DNA from 3 places in the Allobosea sp. 05T439 genome. Region 1 is predicted to be linked to each of the others. Evidence: riboswitches for the same ligand, from Rfam matches in the RefSeq annotation. Region 1 holds a riboswitch; each other region holds the start of a gene.

Evidence for each region. A riboswitch is a leader RNA that binds a small molecule or an ion and turns the genes downstream of it on or off. The one in region 1 is predicted to bind thiamine pyrophosphate.
Region 2: linked by a shared signal. The riboswitch ahead of thiC (phosphomethylpyrimidine synthase ThiC) and the one ahead of thiO (glycine oxidase ThiO) in region 1 are both predicted to bind thiamine pyrophosphate.
Region 3: linked by a shared signal. The riboswitch ahead of thiB (thiamine ABC transporter substrate binding subunit) and the one ahead of thiO (glycine oxidase ThiO) in region 1 are both predicted to bind thiamine pyrophosphate.

The regions. Positions count from the first base shown of each region.
Region 1 is NZ_JBFTKP010000038.1:28,443-34,872, forward strand. Features, by position in the region: gene AC1DIO_RS28600 (nuclear transport factor 2 family protein) at 1-377, opposite strand, end outside; gene AC1DIO_RS28605 (P-loop NTPase family protein) at 374-916, opposite strand; gene AC1DIO_RS28610 (thiamine phosphate synthase) at 949-1,584, opposite strand; gene thiG (thiazole synthase) at 1,581-2,357, opposite strand; gene thiS (sulfur carrier protein ThiS) at 2,359-2,571, opposite strand; gene thiO (glycine oxidase ThiO) at 2,568-3,758, opposite strand; TPP riboswitch at 3,816-3,948, opposite strand; gene AC1DIO_RS28630 (response regulator) at 4,273-4,650, shown strand; gene AC1DIO_RS28635 (hypothetical protein) at 4,919-5,269, shown strand; gene AC1DIO_RS28640 (MFS transporter) at 5,314-6,430, opposite strand, start outside.
Region 2 is NZ_JBFTKP010000008.1:91,786-103,503, reverse strand. Features, by position in the region: gene AC1DIO_RS11615 (dihydrodipicolinate synthase family protein) at 1-583, opposite strand, end outside; gene AC1DIO_RS11610 (fumarylacetoacetate hydrolase family protein) at 606-1,292, opposite strand; gene thiE (thiamine phosphate synthase) at 1,402-2,076, opposite strand; gene AC1DIO_RS11600 (hydroxyethylthiazole kinase) at 2,073-2,822, opposite strand; gene thiC (phosphomethylpyrimidine synthase ThiC) at 2,831-4,693, opposite strand; TPP riboswitch at 4,772-4,876, opposite strand; gene AC1DIO_RS11590 (hypothetical protein) at 4,959-5,159, opposite strand; gene AC1DIO_RS11585 (OmpA family protein) at 5,268-6,527, opposite strand; gene AC1DIO_RS11580 (polysaccharide deacetylase family protein) at 7,629-8,528, opposite strand; gene AC1DIO_RS11575 (dipeptide ABC transporter ATP-binding protein) at 8,541-10,268, opposite strand; gene AC1DIO_RS11570 (ABC transporter permease) at 10,265-11,143, opposite strand; gene AC1DIO_RS11565 (ABC transporter permease) at 11,143-11,718, opposite strand, start outside.
Region 3 is NZ_JBFTKP010000002.1:193,672-205,389, forward strand. Features, by position in the region: gene trxB (thioredoxin-disulfide reductase) at 1-367, shown strand, start outside; gene AC1DIO_RS02910 (LysR family transcriptional regulator) at 511-1,401, shown strand; gene AC1DIO_RS02915 (NADPH-dependent FMN reductase) at 1,726-2,286, opposite strand; gene AC1DIO_RS02920 (winged helix-turn-helix transcriptional regulator) at 2,415-2,759, shown strand; gene AC1DIO_RS02925 (methylated-DNA--[protein]-cysteine S-methyltransferase) at 2,769-3,335, opposite strand; gene msrP (protein-methionine-sulfoxide reductase catalytic subunit MsrP) at 3,362-4,318, opposite strand; gene leuB (3-isopropylmalate dehydrogenase) at 4,485-5,594, opposite strand; gene AC1DIO_RS02940 (ABC transporter substrate-binding protein) at 5,877-7,466, opposite strand; TPP riboswitch at 7,623-7,734, shown strand; gene thiB (thiamine ABC transporter substrate binding subunit) at 7,801-8,820, shown strand; gene AC1DIO_RS02950 (ABC transporter permease family protein) at 8,825-10,366, shown strand; gene AC1DIO_RS02955 (thiamine ABC transporter ATP-binding protein) at 10,359-11,057, shown strand; gene AC1DIO_RS02960 (RidA family protein) at 11,073-11,474, opposite strand; gene AC1DIO_RS02965 (lytic murein transglycosylase) at 11,471-11,718, opposite strand, start outside.

The DNA of each region.
Region 1 (6,430 bases):
CAGGACGGCTGGCCAGCAGGCGTTCCCTGGTGAAAGACCATCTGCCAGCGGCCGTCGATGAACCGCCAGATCGAGCTTCGCAGCGTGTGCCGCTCTTCCCGGCCATGGGCGACACGAAAGCTCAGATAGGTCAGCAGGACCACGTCGTCGGCCAGGGATCGGAGAACGAAATCCCTGGCTGCCGGCACCTCGACCGTCTGGGCATTGCCCTCGGCAAGACTTCGGATCACCTCGGTCTTGTCATGGACGCCGCCGGAGCGGCAGAATTCGACAAAACCATCCGCCAGAAGCCGATCAAGGGCTTCCGGAGAGGTTCGAACCGACGGCTTGAACAGCTCTTCCTCCAGCCCCCTGATCAGGTCGAGATCCTGTTTCACCGTGCCCTCCCCGCGCCGCCCTGCCCGACCGATGTCGCATTCACGAATGCCGAGATCTGTCCGGCGTCGCGGAGATAGACCACCGGGACATTGGCGGCCGTCGCGACCCGCTCGCGCTCGATATGCGGTCGCTTATCCCTATCGAAGGCCCAGACATATCGGAGGAAGCCGAGGAATTCCGCATCCAGCTTTTCGGTGCAGCCATCGGGGAGATCCGGCCGCGGCCGGTTCAGGATGCAGCGCCAGAGGACGCGGGCCAGGCAGGTCGTCCGCGGGGTGTCGAGCCAGATGACGATATCGGCGCGCGGCAGCCTCAGTTCGAAGGTCTGGCGGGAGTAGTTGCCCTCGCAGATCCAGGCATCGCCGGACACGGCGTCCCGCACGCGATCCCGAAAGAGCCCGGGCTCGGCCTTTGTCCAGCCGGCTTCCCAGAACAGGCGGTCGAGATGCACGACCGGCAGCGCAAGGCGCTTGCCCAGTGCTCGCGCGAGCGTCGACTTGCCGCTGCCGGCATTCCCCAGGATCACGATCCGTCGCATCGGCGCAGGCCATTCCTCTCGTTTCGACCTGCTCATACACCAGCGCGTGGACTCATCAGCGCGCAGGCGCGAAGGCTGCGAATGGTCGTGGCCGTATCCACGGCTCGCATCACCTCCCCCATCACTGCAACGCCCACAGCACCAGCCTCGATGCAGAGTGGCGCGCGGTCGCAGGTGATGCCGCCAAGGGCCACGACCGGCAGCCCGATCGCTGCCCAGCGCCGCAGCACGGTCAGGCCCAGGGCCGGGCCATAGCCGGGCTTGCTCGCCGTCGTGAAGATCGGGCTTACCGTGACATAATCGGCGCCTGCCGCTGCTGCCGCCCGGACATCGGCCTCGTCATGCGCGGAAACGCCGATCAGCGCGGAGACGCCGAGCACGGCGCGGGCCGCGGAGATCGCCCCAGCCGATTGCAGATGGACGCCCCGTGCCCCGACCCGGGCGGCGAGATCAACATCACCGCCGATCGTCAGAACCGCATCCGCCATGCTCACGAGCTCATGCAGCTGCTGCGCCAGGCTGCGGCGTTCCGGCTGATCGAGATCGCGATCGCGCAGCCAGATCCAGCGTGCCCCGCCGGCGAGCGCCGCAGAGACAAGCTGCGGCAAAGGCTTCACGGCCTGATGCCGGTCGGTGACGACGAGCAGCCGGTCGGGCAGCCTGTTCACGACCCCACAAGCCCGAGCTGCGGGCTGGACGGCTGAGCCCGCCCACGCCGCGGAATGCGCCCCGCCAAGCGGGCGTTCCAGCCGGCCTCGACGGCGTGACGCATGGCGAGTGCCATTCGCACCGGATCATCGGCCTTGGCGACGGCGGTGTTGAGCAGAACCCCGCTCGCGCCGCATTCCATGGCGATCACCGCGTCGGAGGCCGTGCCGATGCCGGCATCAACGATCACGGGCACGGGCGAGCGGGCACAGATCAGCTCGAGATTGGCCGGATTGGCGACGCCCATGCCCGAGCCGATCAGCGACCCCATCGGCATCACGGCGGCGGCCCCGAGATCAGCCAGGCGAGCGCAAATCACCGGATCGTCGTTGCAATAGGGCAGGACGACGAAGCCCTTGTCGACGAGCTGGCGCGTCGCCTCCAGCAGCTCACCGACATCGGGATAGAGCGTCTCGCGATCGCCGATCACCTCGAGCTTGATCCAGTTGGTGCCAAGCGCCTCGCGTGCAAGCTCGGCGGTGAGGATGGCGTCGCGCGCGGTTTCGCAGCCTGCCGTGTTGGGCAGGAAGCGGCGGCCGGCAAGCAGGCGCACCGTGTCGGAGCCATGGCCCTGCAGCGAAATGCGACGCAGGGAGAGCGTGACAAGATCCGAACCGCTGGCCTCGATGGCATCGACCATGATGCGCTGGCTCGGATAGCCGGCCGTGCCAATGAGGAGCCGCGACGACAATGCCGTGCCCGCCATGGTGAGGGCCTCGATCGGAGTGCTCATGTCAGCCCCCTGCGAAGGCACGGATGATTTCGACGCGGTCGTTGCGCGACAGAGGCGTCTGCGCCCAGTCGACCTGCCGGACCACGGTGCCATTGAGCGCGATCGCGAAGCCCTGCGGACCCGGCAAGTCCATCTCGGCCGTCTCCTCCTGCCAAAGCGCCGCCAGATTCTCCGCTGCGCTATCGCGGTCCTTGCCATTGATGATGAGTTTCATGAGGTTGCCTCCAGACAGGGGGTGAAGCGCGCCTGGCCGAATGACGCGGCCGGACCCGTGATGCGATTCTCGACGAGGAGTTGCTCGATCGCGGCTGCCGTGACGGGGGCGAGCAGATAGCCGTTGCGGTGATGGCCGGTCGCAACGAGCAGGCCCGCTATCCCCGTCTCACCAAGGATCGGCGCATCGTCGATCGAGGTCGGGCGGAAGCCGGACCAGATCGCCTCGACCGGCATCTCCTCGATCGAGGGCAGTGCGCGCCGGGCGCCGTCGAGCAGGGCATAGACGCCGCCAGCGGTCACGCTGTCGTCGAAGCCGCGTTCTTCCATGGTGGCGCCGACGAGGAGAGTGCCGTCGCTCTTGGGAGCGAGATGCACCTGCTCGGTCCAGACGACACGCGCGAGCGTGCCGGTCTCGGGCGTGCTGCGCAGGGCGAGTGACTGACCCTTGAGCGGGCGGACGGGGATGTCGAGCCCCTGAAATCGGGTCCAGGCGCCGGCGGCCGCAATCACGATCGGGGCCTTGCAGAGCCCGCGCGGCGTCGAGACGCCGAGAGCGCGGCCGCCGGCCAGCTCCGGCTCGGCCTCGCAGGCTTCGACCAGGTGCCCTCCGGCCGCGAGACAGGAGCGTCGTAGCGCCGCCATGACGCGCGGCGGATCGACCTGATGGTCGGCCGGGCAGAGAATGCCGGCAACGACCGAGGGCCTCAGCCCGGGCTCGCGTTCGCGGCATTGCGCCCCGCTAAGCCATGCAGCCTCGACCTCGGCGCGCCGCTGCATGTCATGGCGGAAACGCAGGCGCTCGACCTCCTCACGCCCCAGCGCGACCAGCAGGACACCGTCCCGGCGATAGTCGACGCCGAGCCCGCTCTCGGCTTCGAGCTCGCGCGCAAAACCCGGCCAGAGCCTTTGGCTTTCGAGCGCCAGTGGCAGCTGCTCCTCGCCGCCCGGCTCCAGCTCGGCGGCCGCGGCCAGCATGCCGGTCGCGGCAAGGCTTGCCCCTTGCCCGATCGTGCCACGCTCGAAAACGGTCACATCGAGCCCGCGCCGGGCCAGCCGCCAGCCGATGGACAAACCGATCAGGCCGCCGCCAATGATGGCGATATCGGTGGCGGCCGGCGCCTCGCAGGCGACGGGCCCGGAAGCGTCGCCAGATCGGCGAAGGGTGGTGTGTGGCGGGCCTCGCATAGGCAAACTCCTCGCCCGCTCGGGGAAGGAGATCTGGCAGCCCTTCGGCTGCCGGCAAGTGCCGCGACGCTCCATCCCTCCGCCGGTATGAGCCGGATCAGGTTCGAAGGATTTCCGCGCGCCTCTCCGGGGAACACCCGGTCTGCTAGCGGTTTCTCAGCCCCTTGCCGGGGATCTCCTTGGATCCGCGCAGTCTGGAGCCGGGGCGGCAGCGAGGTCAAGGCCAATCAGACACGAACGCCGGGAGGACCCCGGCTGGCGGGCCAGGGGCCGGGAATCTTCGCCGGTCCAAGGCGCTGCTGAGGCACCTCGCCTGCCGCCATTCACCCGCGCTCCGCTTCCGCTGCCGGCACGCGCGGCCAGGCGGGCAGCTTCACGAGGGAGCGCTCCGCCGGCCATGCCAACAGCCTGCATTGTCCGTAGCGCCCAAAGCAGGCGCGACGGCGGAACGTTCCGGTCCATGAGCCGTTGGACCTCTACCGCCGCGACAAGAAGGCGGTTCAGGAGAAGCCCAGTGCCTACAGACGCGGAAAAGCCGGTTGTTCTCGTTGTCGACGACGAGCCGATCATCAGGATGTATGCGGCCTTGCTCGTCGAGGAGGCCGGTTACCTCGCCGTCGAGGCAGCGACCGCCGACGAGGCCCTGGCCATTCTCGAGCAACGCGACGATGTCCGCATCCTCTTCACCGATGTCGAGATGCCGGGCTCGCTGAACGGCCTGCAGCTGGTCGAGGTCGTGCGCGAGAAATGGCCGCCGATCGGGCTGATGGTGACCTCGGGCCATGTCCGGGTCGACCCTCAGAAATTGCCTGAGCGGGCCCGGTTCTTTCGAAAACCCTATACCGAGAGCGAGATCATCAGGACGCTGAAATCCTTGCCGGCCAGCGCCTAGGCGCGCCTGACCGAATGGGCGCGAAGGAAACGGCCGATCCCCGCGCCGGGGCGGGATCGGGGCAGAGCCCAGGAAACGGGCTTGAAACGGGCTTTCCGTGCCCGACGGAGGGCTTGCATCCTTCGTGATGGCGCCGACCGGATATCCCGAGATCTGCAACTCGCCCGCGCGCAAACCGGTGAGGCACTGCGCGCAACTCGTAAACCAGCTGGAGAACTGGTAGGATCGCAGGTGGGCGACGCTTTCCGATTGCTGGGCGGACACAGCCATGCGGAAGTTCGATTACTACGACACCGTGCTGGTACCGTGGTATTCGGAAGATGACTTTCCTGCCTTGCTGGACATGGTCGGCAAGGACCCCAGGATCCCCCGCTCCTATCCCGAATGGAAGCGCCAGTTCGCTGCCGCGACGGAGCTGCTTCTGGCCAAGGGCAAGACCGTCCAGATCATCACCGTTCGCCTCGCCGAGTATCTTGAGTGGCTGCAAAACACCCATCGCAGCAACACGGTGGCGGCACGCCTGCGCTATCTGAAATGGCTGGCCACGCAAAACGGCCAGAGGGCGACCGTCCTCCCKGTGCCGGCAAGGGTGCTGTCCGACGCAGGTGGCGAGGGCTAGCCGCACAGGGTTCGCCCCTGCCAGGTCCAAGGGGCCTGTCTCCGTCATGCGGTCGCGCCTGGCAGCGAGCGCCTTTGGCGCCCCCATAGGAAACAGGCAATGGCGGCTGCTTGCACCACGGCAGCGACCGCAAACAGCGCTGCCCCATCGAAGCTCGACAGTCCGGTTGGCGACAGCGTCCGCAGAGCGCCGAACACGGCCGGCGCAAAGGAATAACTTGCCTGTCCGATGGCAACGATCAGTGGAACGACGCGGGCAACGTCTGCCTTGCCGAATTCGACCTGTGCGATGAGCGGTGGCAGGGATGTGGCATTGCCAATCCCCGCACCGAACAGAATGACGCCCATGATCATCAGCGTTGCGTTGGCATCGCCCGCGATCAGGAAGGTCAATGACCCGCCGATCTGGACCGCATAGCTCGCGCAGGCGACGAGGCGGCGGTCCGCCGAGGCAGGCATGACGAGGCCGACCACCGTCCTGCCTGCGATCGCGGCGATCGTTGCGCCGCCCATGGCCAGCCCGGCATTTTGAGGCCCGATCGCCGGGACGAGCAGGGAGAACAGATGGGCGAGAAGGCCGATCTGGGCGAACAGACCCAACGCCATCCCTGCCGCCAGCGTCAGGAAACGACGGTCCCGCCACAGCGATCCCTTTGGCATGGCCGCCGCAGCCGAAGCGCTGACCGCAGCCGGACCTGCGTCTGGCCGAATGCCGTCAGGAAACTGGCTCAGTCGCTCGGGAGTCTTTGAAAACACAAAAATCGACAGGGAGAGAATAGCGGCGATCATCGTCACGCCGACCACGATCGCCGCCTTGAGAAAACCGATGGCGAGGATGAGAGCGACCCATAGAGGTGAGAAAATCACGCCGCCGATACTGGCTCCGTTATAGGCCATCGAGAGAGCCGCAGGGCGAGAACTCACGAACCAGGGGGAGATGATCGCATTGACGGCTGCGGCGCCCATCGCAACCCAGCCCACGCCGCTCAACAGAGCTGCGCAGAAGAGTTGCCACGGCTCGCTGGCCATCGCCCAGCCGACGACCCCGGCAGCAAGCAAGGCCGCCCCGAGAGCCGTCACCACGGGAACACTCAGGCTTCGATAGAGGCGCGGCAGATTGGCGATGACGACCGCTCCGACCAGAAAGTGCAGGGTGACAGCC
Region 2 (11,718 bases), on a different contig from region 1:
GGATCGCGATCTTGCGCAGGCTGCCTTCCGCCTGGAACTTGCGCAGCGTCGAGATCTTCTCGAGTCCCGGCCAGTCCTCGTGCTTCAGCATTACGCAGGACGGGTTGTCCTGGACGATGCGGCGGATCACGGCCGGCGTCATCACCACCGAGAGCGTCAGCGGGTAGTCCTGGATGACGAAGGGAATGTCGCTGCCGATCGCCTCGACGGCCTGGGCGTAATAGCCGACGATCTGGTCGTCGGTGCGCAGGCTCGGCGGCGGGGCGATCATTACGCCGCCGGCGCCGAGATCCATCACCTGCCGCGCCAGCGAGCGCATAGCCGCAAAGCCCGGCGCCGAAACGCCGACGATGATCGGCTTGCCACCCATCTTCGCGACGGCGCGCTTGACGAGCCCGACGGACTCTTCCGGTTCGAGCTTCGGCGCCTCGCCCATGATGCCGAGCACGGTGATACCGTCAGAACCGATGCCGGCGTAGAAATCGAAGAGCCGGTCGGTGCTCGGCCAGTCGATGGCGCCATCGGGCGTGAAGGGGGTCGGCGCAATGGGATAGACGCCGCGGGCGTCAGGGGTCAGCTGCATGGTCAGGTTCCTCGAAGTCTCTTCAGGCGATCCGGGTGCGGACGGTGCCGACGCCGTCGATGGCGCCTTCCAGCACGTCGCCCTCGACGACGGCGGCGACACCTTCCGGCGTGCCGGTGAAGATCAGGTCGCCGGGAGCCAGCGCGACGAGGCCGGAAAGATAGGCGATCGTCTCCGGCACGCTCCAGATCAGCTTGGCGAGATCGGAGGTCTGGCGCACGCGGCCATTGACCGTGAGCTCGATCTTGCCGGCCGCGGGATGGCCGCTATGGCTCGCGGGCACGATCTCCCCGATCGGGGCCGACTGGTCGAAGCCCTTGCCCATGTCCCAGGGGCGGCCGGTCTTCTTGGCTTCGCCCTGCAGGTCGCGGCGGGTCATATCGAGCCCGGCCGCATAGCCATAGACATGCGAGAGCGCCTCGGAGACCGGGATGTCGCGCCCGCCGGTGCCAATCGCGACGACCAGCTCCATCTCGTGGTGCAGGTCCTTGGTCTTGCTGGGATAGGGCATGTCGGTGCCGTTGATCACCACTGCGTCCGCGGGCTTGGTGAAGAAGAACGGCTCCTCGCGGTCGGGATCGCCCCCCATTTCGCGGGTATGTTCGGCATAGTTGCGTCCGACGCAGAAGATGCGGCGCACGGGGAAGAGCCCGCCACCCGCTACCGGAACCGCGTTGATGGCGGGCGGTTCGATCACATAATTCGTCATGACGCAGCGCTCCCTCGATGTCGTGCCGTTCATGGGCGAGCGACGGGCGCGAAGCAAGGGGCCGGGCGCTCGTGGCGGGGCTGCGCGCCCGGCATTGCCGCGTGACGGTTCAGGTGGATGCGGGAGCTTCTGGCGGCGTCGGCAGCAGCCGCTCGAGCACCGCGCGCAGTGCGCGCGCGGCGGCCTCGACATCGTCCTGCACGAACAGCGCGCCGATCACGGCAATGCCGTCAGCCCCTGCCTCGATGACCGAGGCCGCATTCATTGCCGTGATGCCGGCGATGGCTCCGACCGGGAGCGGCCCCAATGCGGCAGCAGCCTTGCGCCGCAGGGCCGTGAAGCCGTCGAGACCGAGCGAGGAGCCGGCATTGTCCTTGTGCGAGGTCTGGAAGACACCGCCGATGCAGGCATAGTCGATCTTCGCCGAGGCCAATGCGGAGAGTTCATCCTCATGCTTCAGCGTCGCGCCGATGATGGCGCGGGGCCCGAGCAGGCGGCGGGCATCGTTCGGCTTCATGTCGTCGGCGCCGAGATGGACGCCGTCGGCACCGGAAGCGAGCGCGACATCGACGCGATCGTTGATCAGCAGCGGCACCCTTGTGCCGTGCAGGGCCGAGCGGATGGCCCGGGCCTCGCGCACCATCTCGCGCGTCGTCTCGGTCTTGGCGCGCAGCTGGATCAGGGTGGCGCCGCCATCGACCGCGGCACGCGCCAGGTCGGCCAGCGAGCGCCCGGCCGCGATCTGCGGATCGACAATGCCGTAAAGGCGGATATCAACGCTCACCCGTGCTCTCCCATCCGTTCGCGCAGCGTGGCCTCGTCCATCCCTGCCAGCGCGTCGATCAGGTGCACGGCGAAGCTGCCGGGCCCTTGCGATGTCTCTGCCGCAATCTCGCCGGCGACGCCATAGGCGGTCAGCGCGGCGGCGGCCGCGACTGCCGGATCGCCCTCGACCGCGCAGCATGCCGCGATCAGGGCGCCCGCTGCGCAGCCGACCCCGGTGACCCTCGTCATCAGCGGATGGCCATGGGAGACGGACAGCATGCCGCCTGCGCGCATGATCCGGTCGACCTTGCCGGTGGTGACGAGCGTGAGGTTGCGCTCGCGCGCCGTCTTGAGATCGGCAGCAAGCGCGGCCATCTCGGTCGCGTTGCCGCGCACGACGATGTTCGGCAGGCGCAAGACCTCGCGCGCCACGCGCTGGCGCAGCGGCGAGAGTTCGACGAAGACCGGATCGAAGACCAGCGGTTTCTGTCGGTCGCGCGCGACCTCCAGCAGCTTCGGGATGGCGAGTTCGCTCTCGGCATTGATCGTGCCGATGTTGATCAGGATCGCGCCGGCGCCCTCGGCCATTGCCGCGATCTCGTCGACATGGATCGCCATGGACGGGATCGCGCCGAAGGCGAGCAGCATGTTCGCCGTAATGTTCTGCGCCACCGTATTGGTGAGGCATTGCACCCGCGGGCGGCTCGCTGCCACCCGCGCCAGCACGCCTGCAACGACCGTCGCGTCGAGGCGGGCCGCGGTCATCGTCGCGCTCATTCCGCCGCCGGCAAGTAGAGATTGCCGCCCTTGGCGAGGAATTCCTGCGATTTCTCCGCCATGCCCTCGAGCGCCGCGCGTTCGTTCTCGCCCATCGCCAGCACTTCGGCGCGCAGATCCTGCGTGATCTTCATCGAGCAGAATTTCGGCCCGCACATCGAACAGAAATGCGCGACCTTGTGGGCATCCTTCGGCAGGGTCTCGTCATGGAAGGAACGTGCCGTATCGGGGTCGAGCGCCAGGTTGAACTGGTCCTCCCAGCGGAAGTCGAAGCGGGCGCGCGAGACCGCGTCGTCGCGGATCTTGGCCGCTGGATGGCCCTTGGCGAGATCGGCGGCATGGGCCGCGATCCGATAGGTGATGACGCCGGTCTTGACGTCGTCGCGGTTGGGAAGGCCGAGATGCTCCTTGGGCGTGACATAGCAGAGCATGGCGCAGCCGAACCAGCCGATCATCGCCGCGCCGATGCCCGAGGTGATGTGGTCGTAACCCGGCGCGATGTCGGTGGTCAGCGGTCCCAGCGTGTAGAACGGCGCCTCGCCGCATTCGCGCAGCTGCTTGTCCATGTTCTCCTTGATCTTGTGCATCGGCACGTGGCCCGGGCCCTCGATCATCACCTGGCAGCCCTTGTCCCAGGCGACCTTGGTGAGCTCGCCCAGCGTCTCCAGCTCGGCAAACTGGGCGCGGTCATTGGCGTCGGCGATCGAGCCCGGACGCAGGCCGTCGCCGAGCGAGAAGGAGACGTCATATTTGCGCATGATCTCGCAAATCTCGTCGAAGCGCTCGTAGAGGAAGCTCTCCTTGTGGTGCGCGAGGCACCAGCGCGCCATGATCGAGCCGCCGCGCGAGACGATGCCCGTGACGCGGCTCGCAGTGAGCGGGACATAGGGCAGGCGCACGCCGGCATGGATGGTGAAATAGTCGACGCCCTGCTCGGCCTGCTCGATCAGCGTGTCCTTGAAGACCTCCCAGTCGAGCTTGATCGGGTCGCCGCCGACCTTCTCAAGCGCCTGGTAGATCGGCACCGTGCCGATCGGAACCGGCGAGTTGCGCAGGATCCAGGAGCGGATGTTGTGGATGTTGCGGCCGGTCGACAGGTCCATCACCGTGTCGGCGCCCCAGCGGATCGCCCAGACCAGCTTCTCGACCTCCTCGGCAGCGCCGGACGTCACGGCCGAATTGCCGATATTGGCGTTGATCTTGACCAGGAAATTGCGGCCGATCGCCATCGGCTCCAGTTCGGGGTGGTTGATATTGGCCGGGATGATGGCGCGGCCGCGGGCGATTTCCTCGCGCACGAATTCAGGGGTGACGAATTCCGGAACCGAGGCGCCAAAGCTCTCGCCATCGGCATGGCGCTCGCGTGCGCCTTCGAGCATCGCGGCGCGGCCGAGATTCTCGCGATGCGCGACATAGATCATCTCGGGCGTGATGATGCCGGCCTTGGCGAACTCGTACTGGGTCGCCATCTGGCCGGGCTTCGCCTCGAGGATCGGGCGTGGGGCCGGGCAGGCGGGAACGAGCTGTTCAGGCGAGATATGGCCGTTATCGGCGGCAGTGACGGCGCGGCCGGGCACGGTCGTGAAGCCGGAGGCATCGAGCCAGGCGCGGCGCGGCTGCGGCAGGCCGGCATTCAGGTCGATCGTGACATCGCTCTCGGTGAACGGACCGGACGGGTCGTAGATCCGGACCGGCGGCTCGGAATCGGTGGTGAGCTGAACTTCGCGGAAGGGCACCCGCATCTCGGGATGGTCCGGCGGCGCGACATAGATCTTGCGCGAGCCGATGATCGGTCCGGTCGTCACGCTTTGAGGGGCAGCCTTGACGGTATTCTTCTGGGGCTTGGTGTGGGCGTTCATGGGATCTCCTCCTTGGTCCAAGGTTCAGGAGATCCGGGTTTAGAAGCGGTCCAGTCGCTGTCTGCGGGTACACGTGTGGCGCACGCCGCGTTCCAGTCCCTCCGCCGGTATGACCCGGATCAGGTTCGACGGGTTCGGCTTTGGACGCCATCTCAGCTCTTGCGAGCACCCCTCGGAACGAAGCGGAGGTTAGGGCCGGCGGCTCTTGAACGCAACCGGCAAGGGGCGGGATGCGGCCCTGCCATGCGGCGCCGGAATGCCGGGCTCAGGCGAGAATGTCGACGTTCTGGCCCTGGCCAGCGGCAAGAGTAGCCTTCTGGGACTCGGCACTCTGCTGCAGCATATCCACGAGCGCTTGGTCGGACGTCGCCTGCTGCTTCACCATCGCTGTCTGCAAGGTCTGGCGGGTCGAGGCTGCCTGGCTTGCGGCAAAGCCCTGCGCGATCGCGACGGTTGTCTCACTCATCTCAACTCTCCTTACGACAGGTCTTAAGCCGGAGAGCTTGCTGATTCCTGAATCCCCTGATCCGGGGAGACCGGCGCGACGGTCGCCCGCCGCGCCGGTTCTATTGGTTCACTGCGGCTGATTCTGCCCGGCCAGCAGCGGGGTGATGCGTCGGAGCGTGACGCGGCGGTTCTCGCGGGCGGCCTCCTGCGTCTGCACCTTGAGATACTGCTCGCCATAGCCCTGCGTCGTCAGGTTCTCCGGCGGCACCTGGAAATCGCGCGTCAGGATCTCGGCGACCGATTGGGCCCGGCGATCCGAGAGCGAGAGGTTGTCGACATCCGAGCCGACGGCGTCGGTATGGCCCTCGACCAGGAAAACCTCATTCGGCGCGCGCTGCAGTGCCTGGCTGATCGAGGCGGCAATCACCGAGAGCCGCTGCGCCTGGTTGGGGGTGACCTCCCAGGACCCGGTCTCGAAGGTTACCGTGTCGATATCGACGCTGCGCATGCGGGCGCGCAGGTCCGGCGAGTAGCGGACCTCGTCGAGCGTGTAGCGGCGCGGGATCGCGGCGATCGGCGGGGCGGTGATCGTCTCATAGATCAGGCGCTGGTCGGCCTGCTCGGCGTCGACGATATAGCGCTCGCGCGGGATCGGCAGCGGCGGCGGCGGCAGCACGACGACCTCGTCCGAGAAGCGCATATCCGGCCGATCGCGGCGGGTGTTGTCGATCATCACGATCTCATCGCCATCGCGCATGCGCCGGGTCCGGCGGATCAGGCGGCCATCCTCGTCGGTCACGGTGATGATGCGGCTGCCGTCCGGCCGTTCGAACACGGTGACGTTCTCGTCTCCGCGCCGTTCGGTCCGTCCCTGCCAGCCGAGGTCGCGGAAGCGCTCGGTCTCGTCGCGGCGGATGATGGCACGGTCGTCGTCGCGGATGATCGTGCGACCGGGCTCGCGAATGATCGTGACGTCGCCCTCGCGGCGCTCCTCGCGGCGCCCGCGGACATCGTCGAGGCGGGTCGCGCCCTGCGTCGCCATGATGCCGCCGAGCACGCCGACGCCAAGGCCGATCGCAGCCGCGCCACCGAGGCCGATGCCACCGCGACGGCCCTGCCGGTCAGGCGGGGGCAGTTGCCCGGGTCCAGCGGCTGGAGGCTGGCCGGCCGGAGGCGGAGCGAGCGTCTGGCCCGGCTGCGGCGGTGCAACGGGCGGCGGGACTGCGCCGGGCGCGCGACCGCCGGGGGGCGGGGCGAGCGGGGCTGCTGCCGGCGGCTGAGCGGGTAGCGGCGCCGGAACCTGACCGGGTGTTGCAGAAGGCGGTTGGCCGGCTGGCGGCGCGCCGGGCGCACGACCACCCGGAGGCGGCACCAGCGGCTGGGTCACGGGCGGCTGAGCTTGCGGGGCAGTTCCTGGCACCGGCGCTGGTGTCGGGCGAGCCGCCGGGGGTTGGGTAGGAGCCGTCGCTGGCGCCTGGCCGGGAGCGGTCACAGGCGGTTGGCCGGCTGGCGGCGCGCCGGGCGCACGACCACCCGGAGGCGGCGCCAGTGGCTGGGTGGCGGGCGGCTGGGCTTGCGGAGCCGTTCCTGGCACCGGTGCTGGCGTCGGGCGAGCCGCCGGAGGCTGGCCCGGAGCTGCCGCTGGCGCCTGGCCGGCCGGGGGCGTGCCGGGCGCACGGCCGGCAGGAGGTGGCGCCAGCGGGGCGGTAGCGGGCGGCTGGGTTTGCGGAGCCGCTCCGGGAGCGCGTCCCCCTGCTGGGGGCGTCAACGGTGCGGTTGCCGGCGGCTGCGCCTGTGGGGCGGGAATCGGACGGGCTGCCGGCGGCTGCACGGGGGCCGGGACGGGCGGCTGGGCGCGCGGCGGCACGGCCTGAGGCTGGCTGGGCTGGGCTGGAGGAGCCGGGCGCGGCACCGCCGGGATTGGCTGAGGCGCGGAGGAGGGCGGGGGCGCGGGTTGCGGCCGTATGGCTGGTGGGCGTCCGGGTTCGCCGGCGCCCGGCGGCACGGGGCGCGGCATCTGCGGCTCGCGGCGCGGTTCAGGCGGCGGCGCGGCGCGTGGGCGTGGCTGCGCGGGTGGCGCTGCGCTTGGCGCCGGAGGCGCGACCGGCCGCTGGATCGCAGGCGGCGCCCCGGGTGCTCCGGGAGCGGGCCGCGGGCGTTCGGCCCCAGGCGGGCGCGCCTCGCCGGGCGCGGCTGGGGCTCCCGGGGGGCGAGGCCGGCGCGGCTGTCCGGGCTCTTCGTCCGACGGCGCAGGAGCCTGCGCTAATCTCATCGGTGCCTGCGCCGGTTCGACCGCGAAGCCGCCATGCGACAGGGTCAGGCCGGGAAGGACAGTACCGATCAGAAGCCAGTTTTTCGTGCGCGTCATGAGTTCCGTTTCCGTTTCAGTGGCTCGGGCTATCAGCGCGCGTGCGCACTGAACCCGCCATGAACCGAAAACGGCCGAAATCGGGCAGGGTTCCTCCCCGCCCGACCCGAGCTGTGCGGGCTAAAGCCCGGCCTCGGCCTTTGCATAGCGCGCGATCTCGGCGTGGCTGGCAAACCAGCAATCGCCCTTCGCCTTGGCATGCCGGATCAGCTCCTCGAGGATCCAGATGCGCGAGCGGTAGGTGATGACATGGGGATGCATGGTCAGCAGGAAGAGCCCGCCTTCCTCATGGGCGCGGTCGAATTCGCGGCGGAAGATGTCGAATACGGCTTCCGGCGCCGTGTAGGGCCGCAGCGCCTGGAAGCGGTTCATGTTGAAATAGACCGCATCGTCGCGGATCCATTCGACCGGAAGCTCGACCATGCCCGTCGGCTCGCCCTTCTCGATGATCTCGTAGGGGTCGTCATCGGCAAAGAGCGAGGAATCGTAGAGCAGGCCGAGTTCGCGCTCGATGCTCAGGGTCACTTCCGAAAAATCCCAGGACGGCGTGCGCATGCCGACCGGCCTGACGCCGGTGATCTTCTCCAGCGTATCGGCTGAGCGCAGATGCAGTTCGCGTTCGGCCGCGGGCGGCACGGCGGTGTTGACCTCATGGATCCAGCCATGCAGGCCGATCTCGTGGCCTTCCGCTATGACGCGGCGTTGCTCGTCGGGATAGAGCAGGGCGGTCACCGCCGGCACGAAGAAGGTCGCCTGGATCTGTTCCTTCGCCATCAGGCTGAGGATGCGCGGCATGCCGACGCGGTTGCCATACTGGCCCCAGGAGAGGCGGCCGACCGATTTGCCGCCATCGCGCAATTCGTTCGTCTCATGATCGACGTCGAAGGAGAGGGCGACGGCGCAGCGCGCGCCGTTCTTCCATTTCGTGGGCTTCAGGTTGCGGCCTGCGCGCACGCGCTCGACCTTGTCGCGCCAGACCTCCTCGGGCCATTGCCAGGGTTCGAGAGCAGGTTCGGTCATGGCGGGTGTCCTTCAGGCTGGCGGGGCGGTCGGCAGGACCGGCACGGCGGCCAGGAGCCTGCGTGTGTAGTCGTGGCGCGGATTGTCGTAGATCTGGCCCGCTGGCCCCTCCTCGACGATCTTGCCGCGATACATGATCGCGACCCGGTCGCAGAGATGGCGCACCACCGAGAGGTCGTGCGAGATGAAGATCAGGGTCAGGTTCAACTCGGTCCGCAACCGCATCAGCAGGTTGATGATCTGTGCCTGGATCGAGACGTCGAGCGAGGCGACCGGCTCGTCGCAGACCACGACATCAGGCTGCATGGCGAGCGCACGCGCGATCGCGACGCGCTGGCGCTGGCCGCCGGAGAATTGATGCGGATAGCGGCTGGCGAAGGCGGGATCGAGCCCGACGGCGGCGAGCCATTGCCGGACATATTCGGCCGCCCCCGCCCTGGTGACGATGCCATGTATGATCGGCCCCTCGGCAATACTGTCGCCGATGCTCATACGCGGATTCAGCGAGGCGAAGGGGTCCTGGAAGATGGTCTGGATCCGGGTGGTGTTCTTGTGCGGCCGCGCGCCGCCGCCCATCACCGGCTCGCCCTCCAGCCGCACCGTGCCGGAGTTCGGCGCATAGATGCCGGCCGCCATACGCCCGAGCGTCGATTTGCCCGAGCCCGATTCGCCGACGAGGCCGAGTGCCTCCCCCCGCGGGACGGTCAGGCTGACGGAAGCGACGGCCTGGACCCCACGGCCCGGTTGCGACAGTCCAAGCTTCTGGCCGAGCAGGCGCAGGATGCCGGGCGGGGTCTGGAACAGCTTGCTGACGTCCTGAATGACGAAATAGGAGGCGTCCGCCTTCGATCCACGCGACGGTGAGGCACCGGAGGTGCGTGCCGGCGGCGATGCATCGGGGACACCGCCGCCCCGGGCGAGGAAAGTGCCCGGCTTGGCGCGGGACGGCAGCGAATCGAGCAGCGACTGGGTGTAGGGATGCTGCGGCCTGGTCAGCACGTCGAGCACAGGCCCGGTCTCGACGATCCTGCCGTAGCGCATCACGCAGACGCGGCTGGCGATCGAGGCGACCGTCGCCAGATCATGGCTGATCCAGATCAGTGCCGTGCCGAGCTCCGCCACCAGCTCCTTCATTTCGGCCAGGATCTCGGCCTGGATCGAGACATCGAGCGCCGTGGTCGGTTCGTCGCAGATGATCAGCTTTGGCCGGTGCAGCAGAGCGATGGCGATGGCGACGCGCTGGCGCATGCCGCCGGAGAACTGATGCGGGTAGAAATCGACCTTCGCCTCGGGCTCTGGAATCCGGACCTGGGCAAGCGCCGCGATGGCGCGCCTGCGCCCTTCTTCTGCCGAAACCTTCTCATGCGCCTCCAGCGCCAGCAGGATCTGGGCGCCGATCGTCAGGACCGGGTTCAGCGTCATCAGCGGGTCCTGGAAGACCATCGAGATGATCTTGCCGCGAATTGCGCGCAGGTCGCGGGACGGCAATCCGATCAATTCGCGCCCTTCGAGCCGGATCGAGCCGCTCTCGATTTTTCCTGGCGGGTCGATCAGGCCGATGATCGAGAAACCCGTGATGCTCTTGCCGGAGCCGGATTCGCCGACGAGGCCCATGACCTCGCCGCGCTTCAGTGAGAAGGAGACGCCGTCGACGGCTTTCACGACGCCGGCACGGGTGTGGAAATGCGTCGCGAGGTCACGGACCTCGAGCAGCGGCACTGCCTCGGCCGAGCCACTCATCGCCTGAGCCTCGGGTTGACCTGGTCGCGGATCTGGTCGCCGACGAGGTTGATTGCGACGATCAGGATGATCAGCGCGACGCCGGGATAGATCGAGATCCAGTAGCGGCCCGACATCATGTACTGGAAGCCGTTGGAGATCAGCATGCCGAGCGAGGGCTCTGTCACCGGCAGGCCGACACCGAGAAAGGAAAGCGTCGCTTCGAGCGCGATGGCGCTCGCCACCTGCACCGTCGCGACCACGATCAGGGGCGGCAGGCAGTTCGGCAGGATATGGCGCCAGACCACCCGGCGGGCCGGCAGCGGCGTCGAGAAGGCGGCCTCGACATAGTCCTTGCCGCGCTCGGCCGCGGCTGCGCCATGGGCCGTGCGGGCAAAATAGGCATATTGCGCGGCTGCCAGCGCCGCGATGAGCTGGAATTTGCCCTGGCCGAGCACGGCCGAAATCACCAGCGCGAGCAGGATCGCCGGGAAGGCGAGCTGGAGATCGATGATGCGCATGATGAACGCTTCCCAGCGGCCGCCGAGATAGGCGGCGGTGATGCCGAGCGTGACGCCGACCGTGAAGGCGAGCGAACCGGCGATCAACCCCATCTGCAGCGAGATGCGCAGGCCATAGAGGATGGCCGAGAACAGGTCGCGGCCCTGCGCATCGGTGCCGAGCAGATGGGTGAAGCCGCCGGAGCCGACATAGCCCGGCGGGCGGCGCGCATCTGACAGGGTGAGATTGGCGAGATCATAGGGATCCTGCGGCGCGATCCAGGGCGCAAGGAGCGCCACGCCGATCATCAGCACGACGACGACGAGGGCTGCGAGCGCCACCTTGCTCTCGCGGAACTCGTTCCAGAATCGGGCGAGGGGCGAAGCCTGCTTCATTACGCGCGCGCCTTTCTCAGGCGCGGATCGAGCGCGACATAGGTCAGATCGACCAGGAAATTGATGGTGATGAAGACGAAGGCGACGAGCATCAGATAGGCGACCATGACCGGCCGGTCGAGCGAGGTGATGGAGTCGATGATCAGCTTGCCGATACCGGGCCAGGAAAAGATCGTCTCGGTGACGACCGCGAAGGCCAGCGTCGAGGCGAATTCGAGCCCGAAGACGGTGACGATCGGGATCGCGATCAGGCGCAGCACATGCCGGCGCAGGACGGTCCATTCCGAAAGTCCGGCGGCTCGGGCAAATTTCACCGTATCGGTCAGCATCACCTCGCGCGTCCCGGCCCGGGCCAGCCGCGTCATCAGGGCGAGCTTGAAGAAGGCGAGGTTAAGGGCCGGCAGCACCAGATGGCTGAGCCCGTTCAACGTCAGAAAACTCCACTCGACGCCGAAAAGCGAAGCGGTCTCGCCGCGGCCACCGGCAGGCAGCCATTGCAGCTCGACTGCGAAGGTGATGATCAGAACCAGGCCGATCCAGAAGGTCGGTACGGAGAAGCCGAGGATCGAGATCGC
Region 3 (11,718 bases), on a different contig from region 1:
CTGGGACAGCGAGATCGCCGAGATCTGCGGCGGCACGCAGCCGCCGTCAGTCACGCATCTGCAGCTCCGCAACCTGAAGACGGGCGCAGAGAGCGAACTGAAGACCGACGGTGTCTTCATCGCCATCGGCCACAAGCCGTCGACCGAACTCTTCACCGGGCAGCTCGCCATGCGTGAATCAGGGTATCTCGACGTGACGCCCGGCACGACGCAGACCAACATCCCCGGCGTTTTTGCCGCGGGTGACGTCACCGACGAGCATTACCGCCAGGCGGTGACGGCCGCGGGACTGGGCTGCATGGCCGCGCTCGATGCCGAAAGATGGCTTGCCGCCAACGTCACGGAACAGCGTGAAGCGGCCGAATAGGCCGAAAAAGACAACCCATCACGATTGTTGATGGGTTGTCTCACGAGATTCAGTGTGAAAAGAGGCCCCGTCGGCAAAGCAATCGTTGACGTTCCTGCGTTTTACCCCCCAACATGCACGAAACGCATAACGGGGGAAACGCGGTGGATTGGGACCGCATCAGGATTTTTTATACCGTCGCAGAATCCGGCAGCTTTACCAAGGCTGGCGACGTACTTGGTTTGAGTCAATCCGCCGTTAGTCGGCAGATTGGCGCGCTTGAGCGTGAGCTGCGTGCACCGCTGTTTCACCGCCATACGCGCGGGCTCATTCTCACCGAGCAGGGCGAATTGCTCTGGCGCGCGGCACGCGAGATGACGCAGCGCCTGGAGCGTACGCGCGCCCAGCTTTCGGAGACGCGCGAGCATCCATCGGGCGAGCTGAAGGTCACCGCGACACGCGGTCTCGGCGGCCATTGGCTAACCCCAAGGCTGGCGGAGTTCCTCGATCTCTACCCCGACATCAAGGTTGACCTCATCCTCACCGATGAGGAACTCGACCTCTCGATGCGCGAGGCCGATATCGCGATTCGCCTGCGCCAGCCGCAGCAGCCGGACCTGATCCAGCGCAAGCTCTTCACCGTGCATTTCCACGTCTATGGCTCACCGGCCTATATCAAGCGCTTCGGTGAGCCGAAGAGCTACGAGGATCTCGACAATCACCGGCTCCTGTCCTTCGGCAGCACCTCGCCGTCCTATCTGACCGCCGTGCACTGGCTCGGAACCCTGGGCCGCGAACAGCGCAACCCACGCCCGATCCATCTCACCGTGAACAACATCACGGCGATGAAGCGGGCAGTCGACAGCGGCGCGGGCATCGCGGTGCTGCCGGACTATCTGATCGAGACCGGCTCACCCCTCGTCCAGCTCATGCGCGAGACTGAGATGCCGCAACTCGAAAGCTATCTGGTCTATCCGGAAGAGATGAAGTCGGTGGCCAGGGTGCAGGCATTCCGCGACTTCCTGATCCAGAAGGCCCAGCGCTGGACCTACTAAACGGCCGGATGCCCCGGCTATGCGCGCAGCGCGGGTATCCCGCGCTGCGGCGAACGCATGCTTTCAGCCATTTAGGCTAAAATTTGTCGCACATAATGATAGGTCATGCAGTTTCCGCATAGCGGCCCCAAGCTATGCTGCATTGCAAAACGGCACGTGCTGCCCGATATAGCAATCACGGTTGTTCGGAACGGGCTCCGCATTCTCCTCCCGGCGTTGAGTTCGTTCCAGCCGTTCCCCTCTGAGATGTTTGGCGGTAACGCCGGATGTTTCAAACTTCAAAGGCCAGCTCCCTCGGGACGCTGGCCTTTTTTTCATGCGTGGTTATGCAGCCCGGCGCGCGAGCAGGCCCGCAAGTTCGGCGAGTTGGTCGATGAAGGCCTGCAGGAAGGCGCGGGTCGATTCATCGGGGACATCGCCGGCCTCGTCGACCAGATTGGGCTTCAGGCCGATATAGGCCTCGCCGCCCATAACCAGCGCACCAAGATTGCCAAGAATCACCCGCAGATGCTGCTGCGCTATCGCGGCACCGATCGCTCCCGGGCTCGTGCCGGCGATGGCGACAACCTTGCCCCGCCAGGAACTCTTGCCATAGGGCCGCGCCGCCCAGTCGATCGCATTCTTCAGCAGCGCGGGAATCGAACGGTTATGCTCAGGTGTAACGACGAGAACGGCGTCGGCAGCCGCGATCTCGTTCTTGAGGCGCGTCGCGCTTGCCGGCCAGTTCGCCTCGAGATCCTGATTGTAGAGTGGCAGATCGTCGATCGTGATGACGCTCGCCTCGAAGGCGCCGGAGCCGAGTCGCGACAGCGCGACGGCGAGCTTGCCGTTGATGGAATCCTTGCGTGCGCTGCCAATGATGACGGCGAGCTTCAGCTTTGCCATGGGAGTTTTCCTTGGTTACAAAAAGAGACCGAGGCTCAATAAATGCCTGTGTCAAAGCCACGCAAGGAGGCACAATTTTGTCACCAGAGAACCTGCATGTGCCTCACGAGTGCCGCGCCGTTGGCGAGATGCTGTCCCGCGTCGGCGACAAGTGGACGATGCTGGTCGTAGATCTGCTCGGCGGAGGGCCGAAGCGCTTCACCGAGATCAAGCGCGCGCTCGGCAGCATCTCGCAGCGCATGCTGACGCTGACGGTGCGCAATCTGGAGCGCGACGGCCTCGTCACGCGCACACAGTTCCAGACGATTCCGCCACGCGTCGATTATGAGTTGACCGAACTCGGGCACTCACTGCGCTATCCCGTCAAGGCGCTCAGCGATTGGGTCGTCGCGAACCGGCGCGACATCACGGCCGCGCGGAGCCGCTTCGACGAAGCGCAGGAGCCGAAGCGCAAGCTTCTCAAACTCGCCTGAGAGAAAAACTCAGCGCCGCCGCGCTTCCAGCGGCAGCGAATCGAACAGGCTCGGCACATCGCTGGTGCGCGCCTTCTCGATCGTCAGCATGCGCAGCTTGGTCTCCACCCCGCCATCGGCTGAGAAGCCGCCGGTCTTGCCGTTGGCCGCCAGGACGCGGTGACAGGGCACGATGATGGGAAAGGGATTCTCTCCCAACGCGACACCAACAGCGCGCGCTGCGCCCGGCTCTCCGATCCGCGCCGCGACTTCGCCATAGGTCAAAGTTTCGCCTGGCGGGATGCTCAGGGCAACGGCATAGACCTTTCGGTTGAAGGCCGAGAGACCGTCCATCTCGATAGGCAGGTGAGCAAGATCCCGCTTCTCTCCCCGCAGCAATGCCATGATCGCGCCAATCGCATCCTGCACGAACGGCGGAGCAGCGCTTTCGACAGCCTCCGGATAGCGCCGAGCCAACCGCTGGCGGGCTCGCGCCTCATCCTGCTCCGGCAGTTGCGCACCGATCAGGCGTTCGGCATTCCAGACCAGCGCGCAGGCGCCGATTGCCGTATCGAACAGGCAGAAACCCTGGCTCATCACGCCTCCCGACGGAAGCGGCGGCCTCAGACGTAGAGCCGCTCGCCTTCAAGCCCTTTGTACATCGCTGCGACCTGCTCGCCATAGCCGTTGAAGAGCAGTGTCGGTCGACGCTCGCGCGAACCGAGAACCTGCTCGCTGGCCTGGCTCCAGCGTGGATGCGGCACCTCCGGGTTCACATTGGCCCAGAAGCCGTATTCCGACGATTGCAGAGCCTCCCAGAAGGTCTTGGGCCGCTCGGCGACGAAGCTGATCCGCGCAATCGACTTCACCGATTTGAAGCCGTACTTCCACGGCGTGATCAGGCGAACCGGCGCACCATGCTGATTCGGCAGTGGCTTGCCGTAGATCCCCGTCACCATCAGCGTCAGGTCGTTATTCGCCTCCGCCATAGTCAGCCCCTCGGTATAGGGCCAGGGATACCAGCGTTGCGTCTGCCCGGAGGCGACGCGCGGGTTAAGGAAGGTTTCGAACTTGACGTATTTGGCACTCGAGAGCGGTTTCGCCAGCGCCACCAGGGCCTTCAGCGGAAAGCCGGTCCAGGGCACGGCCATTGCCCAGCTCTCGACGCAGCGGAAGCGATAGAGCCGCTCCTCAAGCGGCATCTTGCGGACGAGATCGTCGAACCCGATCTCGAATGGCTTCTCGACCATGCCGTCGATCGCGATGTTCCAGGGCCGCGTCGGCAGCTTCTTCGCCGCACTGACGACATCCTTGGACATGCCGAATTCGTAGAAATTATTGTAGTTCGCCGCCAGCTCCTCGTCGGTCACCGGCCGGTCGAGCGTGTAGCTCGCATTGCGCTTGGCAGGATAGAGATCGAGCGTCGGATCCGCGCCTTGCGCGGCTGCGATCTGGGGCAATGTACTCCCGGCGATCAGCCCCGCGCTCCCGCCGAGAAAGGCCCGGCGGTTCATGGCGATATGTTCGGGAGTGGCCTGGCTTTCGGGCAATTCCCAGCCAGGGCGGCGTTTGATCAGCATCGACGGACATGCTCCGTTTCAGAGAGCGAAGCTTAGTCCACAGATGAGCTTCAAGTGCAATTCACGAGGGGGAGAGGCATCGGGCCCCTCACCGCATGGCTCCATGCATCCCGGCCCAAGCGAAGCGCAGGACCGGGATGACGTCGGAGTGTTTGGAGTGGACGCGTCAGCCGCGCGCTTCCAGCGCCTTGACGATCGCATCGCCCATCTCGGCGGTCGAGACGGCATTGGCGCCCGGCGCGGCGATGTCCTTGGTGCGGGTGCCGGCGCCAAGCACATCGGCGATCGCGCCTTCGAGCCGGTCGGCCGCCTCGATGGCGCCGAAGGAGTAGCGCAGCGCCATCGCAAAGGAGCCGATCATCGCGATCGGATTCGCCAGGCCCTTGCCGGCAATGTCGGGAGCCGAGCCGTGGACGGGCTCGTAAAGCGCCTTGCGCTTGCCGGTGGCCGGATCTTCAGCACCAAGCGAAGCGGAGGGCAGCATGCCGAGCGAGCCGGTCAGCATCGCCGCGACGTCGGAGAGAATATCGCCGAACAGGTTGTCGCAGACGATGACGTCGTACTGCTTCGGCCAGCGCACGAGCTGCATGGCGCAATTGTCGGCGAGCACATGCTCGAGTTCGACATCCCGGTAGTCCTTGGCGTGCAGGGCCGTGACCGTCTGCTTCCAGAGCACGCCGGTCTTCATGACGTTGTGCTTCTCGGCCGAGGAGACCTTGTTGCGGCGGGTGCGTGCCAGCTCGAAGGCGACGCGCGCGATGCGTTCGATTTCGGGCGTGGTGTAGAGCTGGGTATCGACGCCGCGCTTGGAACCGTCCTCCAGCGTGACGATCTCCTTGGGCTCGCCGAAATAGACGCCGCCGGTGAGCTCACGCACGATCAGGATGTCGAGCCCCTCGACCACCTCGGGCTTGAGCGAGGAGGCGGAAGCCAGCGCCGGATAGCAGATCGCAGGCCGCAGATTCGCAAACAGGCCAAGATCCTTGCGCAAGCGCAGCAGGCCGGCTTCGGGGCGATGCTGATAGGGCACATCCGCCCATTTCGGGCCGCCCACAGCGCCGAACAGCACCGCATCGGCATCCTGGGCGAGCTTCATGTCGCCTTCCGAGATCGCCGCCTTGTGCGCGTCATAGGCAGCGCCGCCGACAAGTCCGCGCTCGATGGCGAAGGAGGCGAGGCCCTGCCTCTCGAACCAGCCGACGATCTTCTCGACCTGGCCGGTCACTTCGGGACCGATGCCGTCGCCCGGCAGGAGGAGGAGCTTGTGGGTCGCCATGGTCGCCTCACGCGTTTGTCGGATGTTGCTGGGGCCAGAGCGGCCTTGCCGGGCTGATTAGGCGGGGAACGGGAGTGACGCAAGCGCAGCCGCGGGGCAGCGCGCCTGCGCGGCAAGCAGAAGCTGTACGATCGGCACCAGCATCGAACCGCTTCACTCCGGCCGGAGTGAAGCGGAGAGCTGGAAGCCGTCGCAGAGCGCGACGATGGTTTCCGGATCGGAGCCGCTAGCGCAGTGCCTCTGGCATCAGCCAGTATCCCGACGGCAACGGGTGCTCCGTCCTCAGGCCTTCTTCTCCATGTTCCAGAAGAACTGGACGGGCGAGAGCACCATGCCGGTCAGGCTCTTGCGATAGGCCATTGGCTGCTGCACCAGCCCCGCCGGCGCATAGGGCACCGTCTCGAAGGCGCGCTTCTCGATCGAGGCGGCCAGCTCCTTCTGCTTGGCCACCTCAGGCGTTGCAATCCACTGATCGCGCAGACCTTCCAGCGTGGCATCCTCCGGCCAGCCGAACCAGGCGGCAGGGCCATTGCTGCGCAACAGCGGATGCAGCGCGGGATTGAGCACGTCGGCGCCCGACCAGAGCGTGTGGAACACCGACCAGCCGCCCTGGTCCGGCAATCCGCGGTTGGAACGCCTGCCGATGAAGCTGGCCCAATCGGTCGCGACCAGATCGACAGTCATGCCGAGCTTCTTCAGCAGTTCCTGTGTCACCAGGCACTGGTTATAGGCGATCGGCTGGTCGGCGGGTGCCAGTAGCAACACCTTCTCGTTCTTGTAGCCGGCCTCCTGCAGCATGGCCTTGGCCCGCTCCAGATTGTTGCCGAGTGCAGCCTGTCCGCCCGCTCCGGTCGACATCGGCGAGCCCGGCGTGAAGAAGGTCTTGCACTCCTTGTAGTAGTCCTTGCTGCCGACGACCGCCTCCATGTAGTCGGTCTGATCGATTGCCATCATCACCGCCCGGCGGATGCCGGGATTGTTGAAGGGCGGCTGCAGATGGTTGAAACGCATCAGCAAGATCAGTCCCAGCGGCACGTTCTCGATCGCGATCTCGGGATTGCTCTTGAGCAGGGGCAGGAGATCGACCGGCGGCTGTTCGTACCAGTCGACCTCGCCCTGCATCAGCGCGCCGACTGCGGCTGAAACCTCGGTCAGCGGCAACCATTCGATACGGTCGATCTTGGCGACCTTGCCGCCAGCGGCCCAGGACGGAGCCTCCTCTCGTGGCCTGTACTTGGCGAAGCGCTCATAGATCGCGTTCTGGCCCGGCACCCATTGCTTGTCCATGAAGCGCCAGGGTCCGGAACCGATCGCCTCCGTGATGTTCTTGGTTGGCTCCATCATGGCCACGCGCTCGGGCATCATGAAGGGCACGTTCGAGGAGAGCTTGCCGAGCGCGTCCGGCAGCATCGGGAAGGGCTTCTTCAGGCGGATGGCGAAGGTGCGCTGATCGACGACATCGTAACCCTCGACGAATGTCGCGAAAGTCTGCCCGAAGGCATCGCGCGCCGACCAACGCTTGATCGAGGCAATGCAGTCCTGCGCCCTGACCGGCTGCTCGTCGTGGAACATCAGTCCGTCGCGCAGATGGAAGGTCCAGCGCAGCCCGTCCGGCGCAGTCTCCCAGCTCTCGACCATTTGCGGCTGGATGCGGAACTGCGCGTCCGTCGCAAAGAGGGTATCATATATCAGATAGCCGTGATTGCGGATAACATAGCTCGTAGCGACGATCGGATCGAGGGAGGGCAACGGCGTTGACGGAATGAAGCGCAGCGTATTGGCGCGCGACTGCGCGCGCGACGGAAATCCAACGAGGCTGGAAGCGGTTAAAGCGGAACTTCCGGCCAGAATCTGACGGCGATTGAGTCGCATTCGGCATCCCCTTGCTCTTGAGCTTTCGCGCCTGGCGCGCCTGCCTTCTGTTAAGCAAGAGATATACCAGCATGACCATGCGGCCAGACGCAATGGCCCTTGCGATGGCCAGGCGGCATCAACTGGACTCGCCCCGGCCCGCTCGCTATTCCCTTGACCGTCTCAACGGGGTGCCCGGCGATTTCGGGCTGAGAGGGAAGCGCAGGGCTTTCAACCCGTCGAACCTGATCCGGATCGTGCCGGCGGAGGGATTGAGCACTGGCGTCTCGCATCCGGAGACCGCCTTCCCTCTCGACCGTCATGGCCTGCCGTCGAATGCATGCGGGGTGACGCCATGACCTTTCTGAACAACCGGTTGACCCGGATCGCCGCCGCGCTCTCGGCGCTCCTGCTCGCGACGCCGTCCATGGCCCAGGAGAAACCGGCACTGACGGTCTACACTTATTCCTCCTTCACCGGGAAATACGGTCCCGGCGCGAAAGTGAAGGCGGCCTTCGAGGCGCAATGCAGTTGCACGCTGAACTGGGTCGCAAGCGATGATGCCGGCTCCCTCGTCGCGCGCCTGAAGCTGGAGGGTGAGGCGACCAAGGCCGATGCCGTGCTCGGCCTCGACATGAACCTTGCTGCAGAAGCCAAGGCGACGGGACTGTTCCAGCCCCATGGCCAGGACCGTGCCGCGCTCACTTTGCCCATCGCCTGGACTGACGATACCTTCCTGCCCTTCGATTGGGGGCATCTCGCCTTCGTCTATGATTCAACCAAACTTGCCGCGCCGCCCACCAGCCTGAAGCAGCTTGTCGACGATCCGAATGGGCCAAAGCTCGTGCTGCAGGACCCGCGCACCAGCGCGCCCGGGCTTGGCTTCCTGCTCTGGATGCGATCCGTCTATGGCGACGGCGCTGACGCCGCCTGGACCAGGCTCAAGCCGCGCATCGTCACCTTCACCAAGGGCTGGTCCGAGGCCTACGGACTCTTCCTCAAGGGCGAGGCCGACATGGTGCTCTCCTACGCGACATCGCCGGCCTATCACATCGGCGCCGAGAAGAAGACGCAGTACAAGGCCGCCCCCTTCAGCGAAGGCCACTATCTGCATGTCGAACTCGCCGGCATGACGCGCACGACGCGGCAGCCGGAACTCGCCAAACGCTTCCTCGCCTTCACGCTTTCGGACGCCTTCCAATCGCTGATCCCGGAAGGCAACTGGATGATGCCGGCGAAACAGGCGACAGGTGGACTGCCGGCTTCATTCGCCGATGTCGTCAAGCCGGAACGAACCTTGCTGTTCACGCCGGACGAGGTGCGCACGCAGCGCCGAACCTTCATCGACGCCTGGCTCGCCGCAGCGAGCCGCTGAGGCCTTGCTCCGCCCGGCCACGCTCACTGCGCTTGCCATCCTTGCGCTCGCCGGCGCCTCGCTCGCCGGGCTGGCGCGAGCCGGCGGCGACGTCGCGGCCCTGTCGTCGCTCGGCCCCTATCTCGCTCGCCTCGTCGCAGGAGCGACCGTCCAGGCGGGCCTGTCGATGCTGCTCTCGCTTCTGCTGGGCACGGCACTGGCGCTTGCCTTGCTGCGCCGCCGCTTCCCAAGCCGCAACCTCCTGCTCGCCGTGCTGACCGCCGCCGCCGTCGCACCGACGATCGTGATCGTCTTCGGCGTCATCGCGATCTATGGCCGTTCCGGGTTGCTCGGCGACCTGGCGCGTGCCGTCGGTGCTGAACCGCCGGCGATCTACGGGCTCCAGGGTATCCTGATCGCGCATGTGCTGATGAATACGCCGCTGGTGACGCGCACGCTGCTTCAGGCCTTCGGCCGCGAACCGGGCGAGCGGAGGCGCCTGGCGTCGGCACTCGGCTTCTCCGCCGCCGATTGTTTCCGGCATCTCGACTGGCCCGTGATCCGGCGCGAAGCCCCGGCGCTAGCCACCTTCGTCTTTCTGCTCTGCTTCACGAGCTTTGCCGTCGTGCTCTCGCTCGGTGGCGGGCCTGCCAATGCGACGCTGGAAGTCGCGATCTACGAAGCGGTCCGTTTCGAGGCCGATTTCGCCCGCGCGGCCGCTCTCGCCAGCCTCCAGCTTGTGCTCTGCCTCGGACTTGCGACTGCGCTCGCCGCACTCGCGCCGGCGGCCCGCGACGAGGCAAGTGCCGAGCGCCATGCGGTGCGCCCCGATATCCTCGCCCCTTCCCTGCGGCGGCTGGACTGCCTTGTTCTCATTCTGGCGACGGCATGGATCGCACCGCCTCTCCTCAGCATCGCAAGCGGCCTCACAGCCGTACCGATGCTCGCGACCGCCGAATTCGCATCGGCTGCCGCGACGAGCGCGGCGATCGCGCTTGGCGCTGGCCTCCTCGCCTGCCTGTTTGCCGTACTGCTCGCCAGCGCCGCGCGCGGACGCCGGCCGCGCCCGGGACTTCCCGACCTTGCCGCCTTCACCATGCTTGGCCTGCCGCCCTTCGCCTTCGTGGCAGGGCTGTACGTCCTGACCCGCAACCTCGCCGATCCCGCAATGCTCGGTCTGCTGCTTGTGCCGCTCGTCAACGCCCTGATGGCGCTGCCCTATGCCTATCGGCTGCTGGCACCGCCACTCGCGACCAGCGCCGAGCGCCATGGAAGACTGGCAGAGAGCCTCGGCATTGCCGGCTGGACCCGGCTGCGTCTCGTCGAATGGCCAGCCCTGCGCGCACCGCTGGCGGCCGCATTCGCCTTTGCCACGGCGCTCTCGCTCGGCGATTTCGGCGTCATTGCTCTGTTCGGTGGCGGCGAGCTCACCACCTTGCCCTACCTGCTGGCGAACCGCCTCGGCGCCTATCGCATGGATGAAGCGGGAGCGCTGGCGCTCGTGCTGGTGCTTTCCGCCGGGGGGCTCGCCTACCTGACCGAGCACTGGAGTGCGCGTCATGCTTGAGCTGGCGGGCCTGTCCCTCAACTATCCCGGATTCGAGGCGCGCTACGACCTCGTCATTCCAGCGGGCGCGCTCTGCGCCGTCATCGGCCCGTCAGGCGGCGGCAAGACCACGCTGCTCCATGCCATCGCCGGCTTCGAACAGCCTGCGGCCGGAACCCTCCGCTTTGCCGGCGCAGATCTGCTGCCGCTCGCACCAGCCAGACGACCAGTCTCGATCCTGTTCCAGGATCACAATCTCTTCCCGCACCTCACGGCAGCTGAAAACGTCGCGCTTGGACTGAAACCGTCACTGCGGCTCGACGCCTCCGAGCGCGAGCGCGTGGCAGCTGCGCTGGCCGCGGTCGATCTCGCCGGCTTCGCAGCCCGCCGACCGGCGGAACTCTCGGGCGGTCAGCGTCAGCGCGTCGCCCTCGCCCGCGCCCTCCTGCGCGGCAAACCGCTGATGTTGCTCGACGAACCGTTCGGCGCACTCGACCCCGGGCTACGCCGCGAGATGATCGAGCGCGTCGATGCGCTGCGCCGCGAACACGGCCTCACCGTGCTGATGACGCTGCACACGCCGGAAGAGGCGGCCGGCCATGCCGACCTTTTTGCCTTCGTTAGGAATGGCCGCGTCGAAGCATCCGGCCCGTGGACGCGCCTGACGGCGTCGGACGGACCAGAGCCTGTCAGGCGCTTCCTGGGCATCTGAAGCGCGCCGTCCCGACTAACCGCGCAGCCGGGCCGTAATTTCGATCTCGATCTTCATCTCGGGCTTCAGTAGCCCGGATACGACATAGATGCCGGCCGCTGGCCGGATCTGCCCGAAGATTTCGCCGCAGACGGTGAGAACCGGTTCGCAATAGCTGCGATCCGTGACGAAATACTGCGCGCGCACGACGTTGGCGAGTGCAGAGCCCGCTTCGGTCAGGACCGCGTCCAGCGTCCGGAAGATGTTGCGCGCCTGTTCCGCCGGATCCTCCGGCATCGTCATGGTGACATAGTCATAGCCAGTCGTGCCCGAGACGAAGACGAGGTCGCCATCGACCACCGCCCGCGAATAGCCGAAGGCGAGCTCGAACGGCGAACCGGTGGATATCAGCCGGCGCTTCGGATCCAACATCGTCATCCCCGTCCACCCTTGAGCGCGCGCAACACCTTGGCGCCGGGCCGGCCGGTCTGCGGCATGCCGATCTGCGATTCGATTTCCTTGATGGCGGCCCTGGTCAGCGAACCGACGGCGCCGTCCGGCTCGCCGACATTGTAACCCCGCGCGCTCAGCAGGCGCTGCAATTCGCGACGCTGCTCGCGCGAGAGCGGCGGATCGTCGGTCGGCCAGTCAGCCTGGATTCCCGGCCGGCCGCGGATGCGGT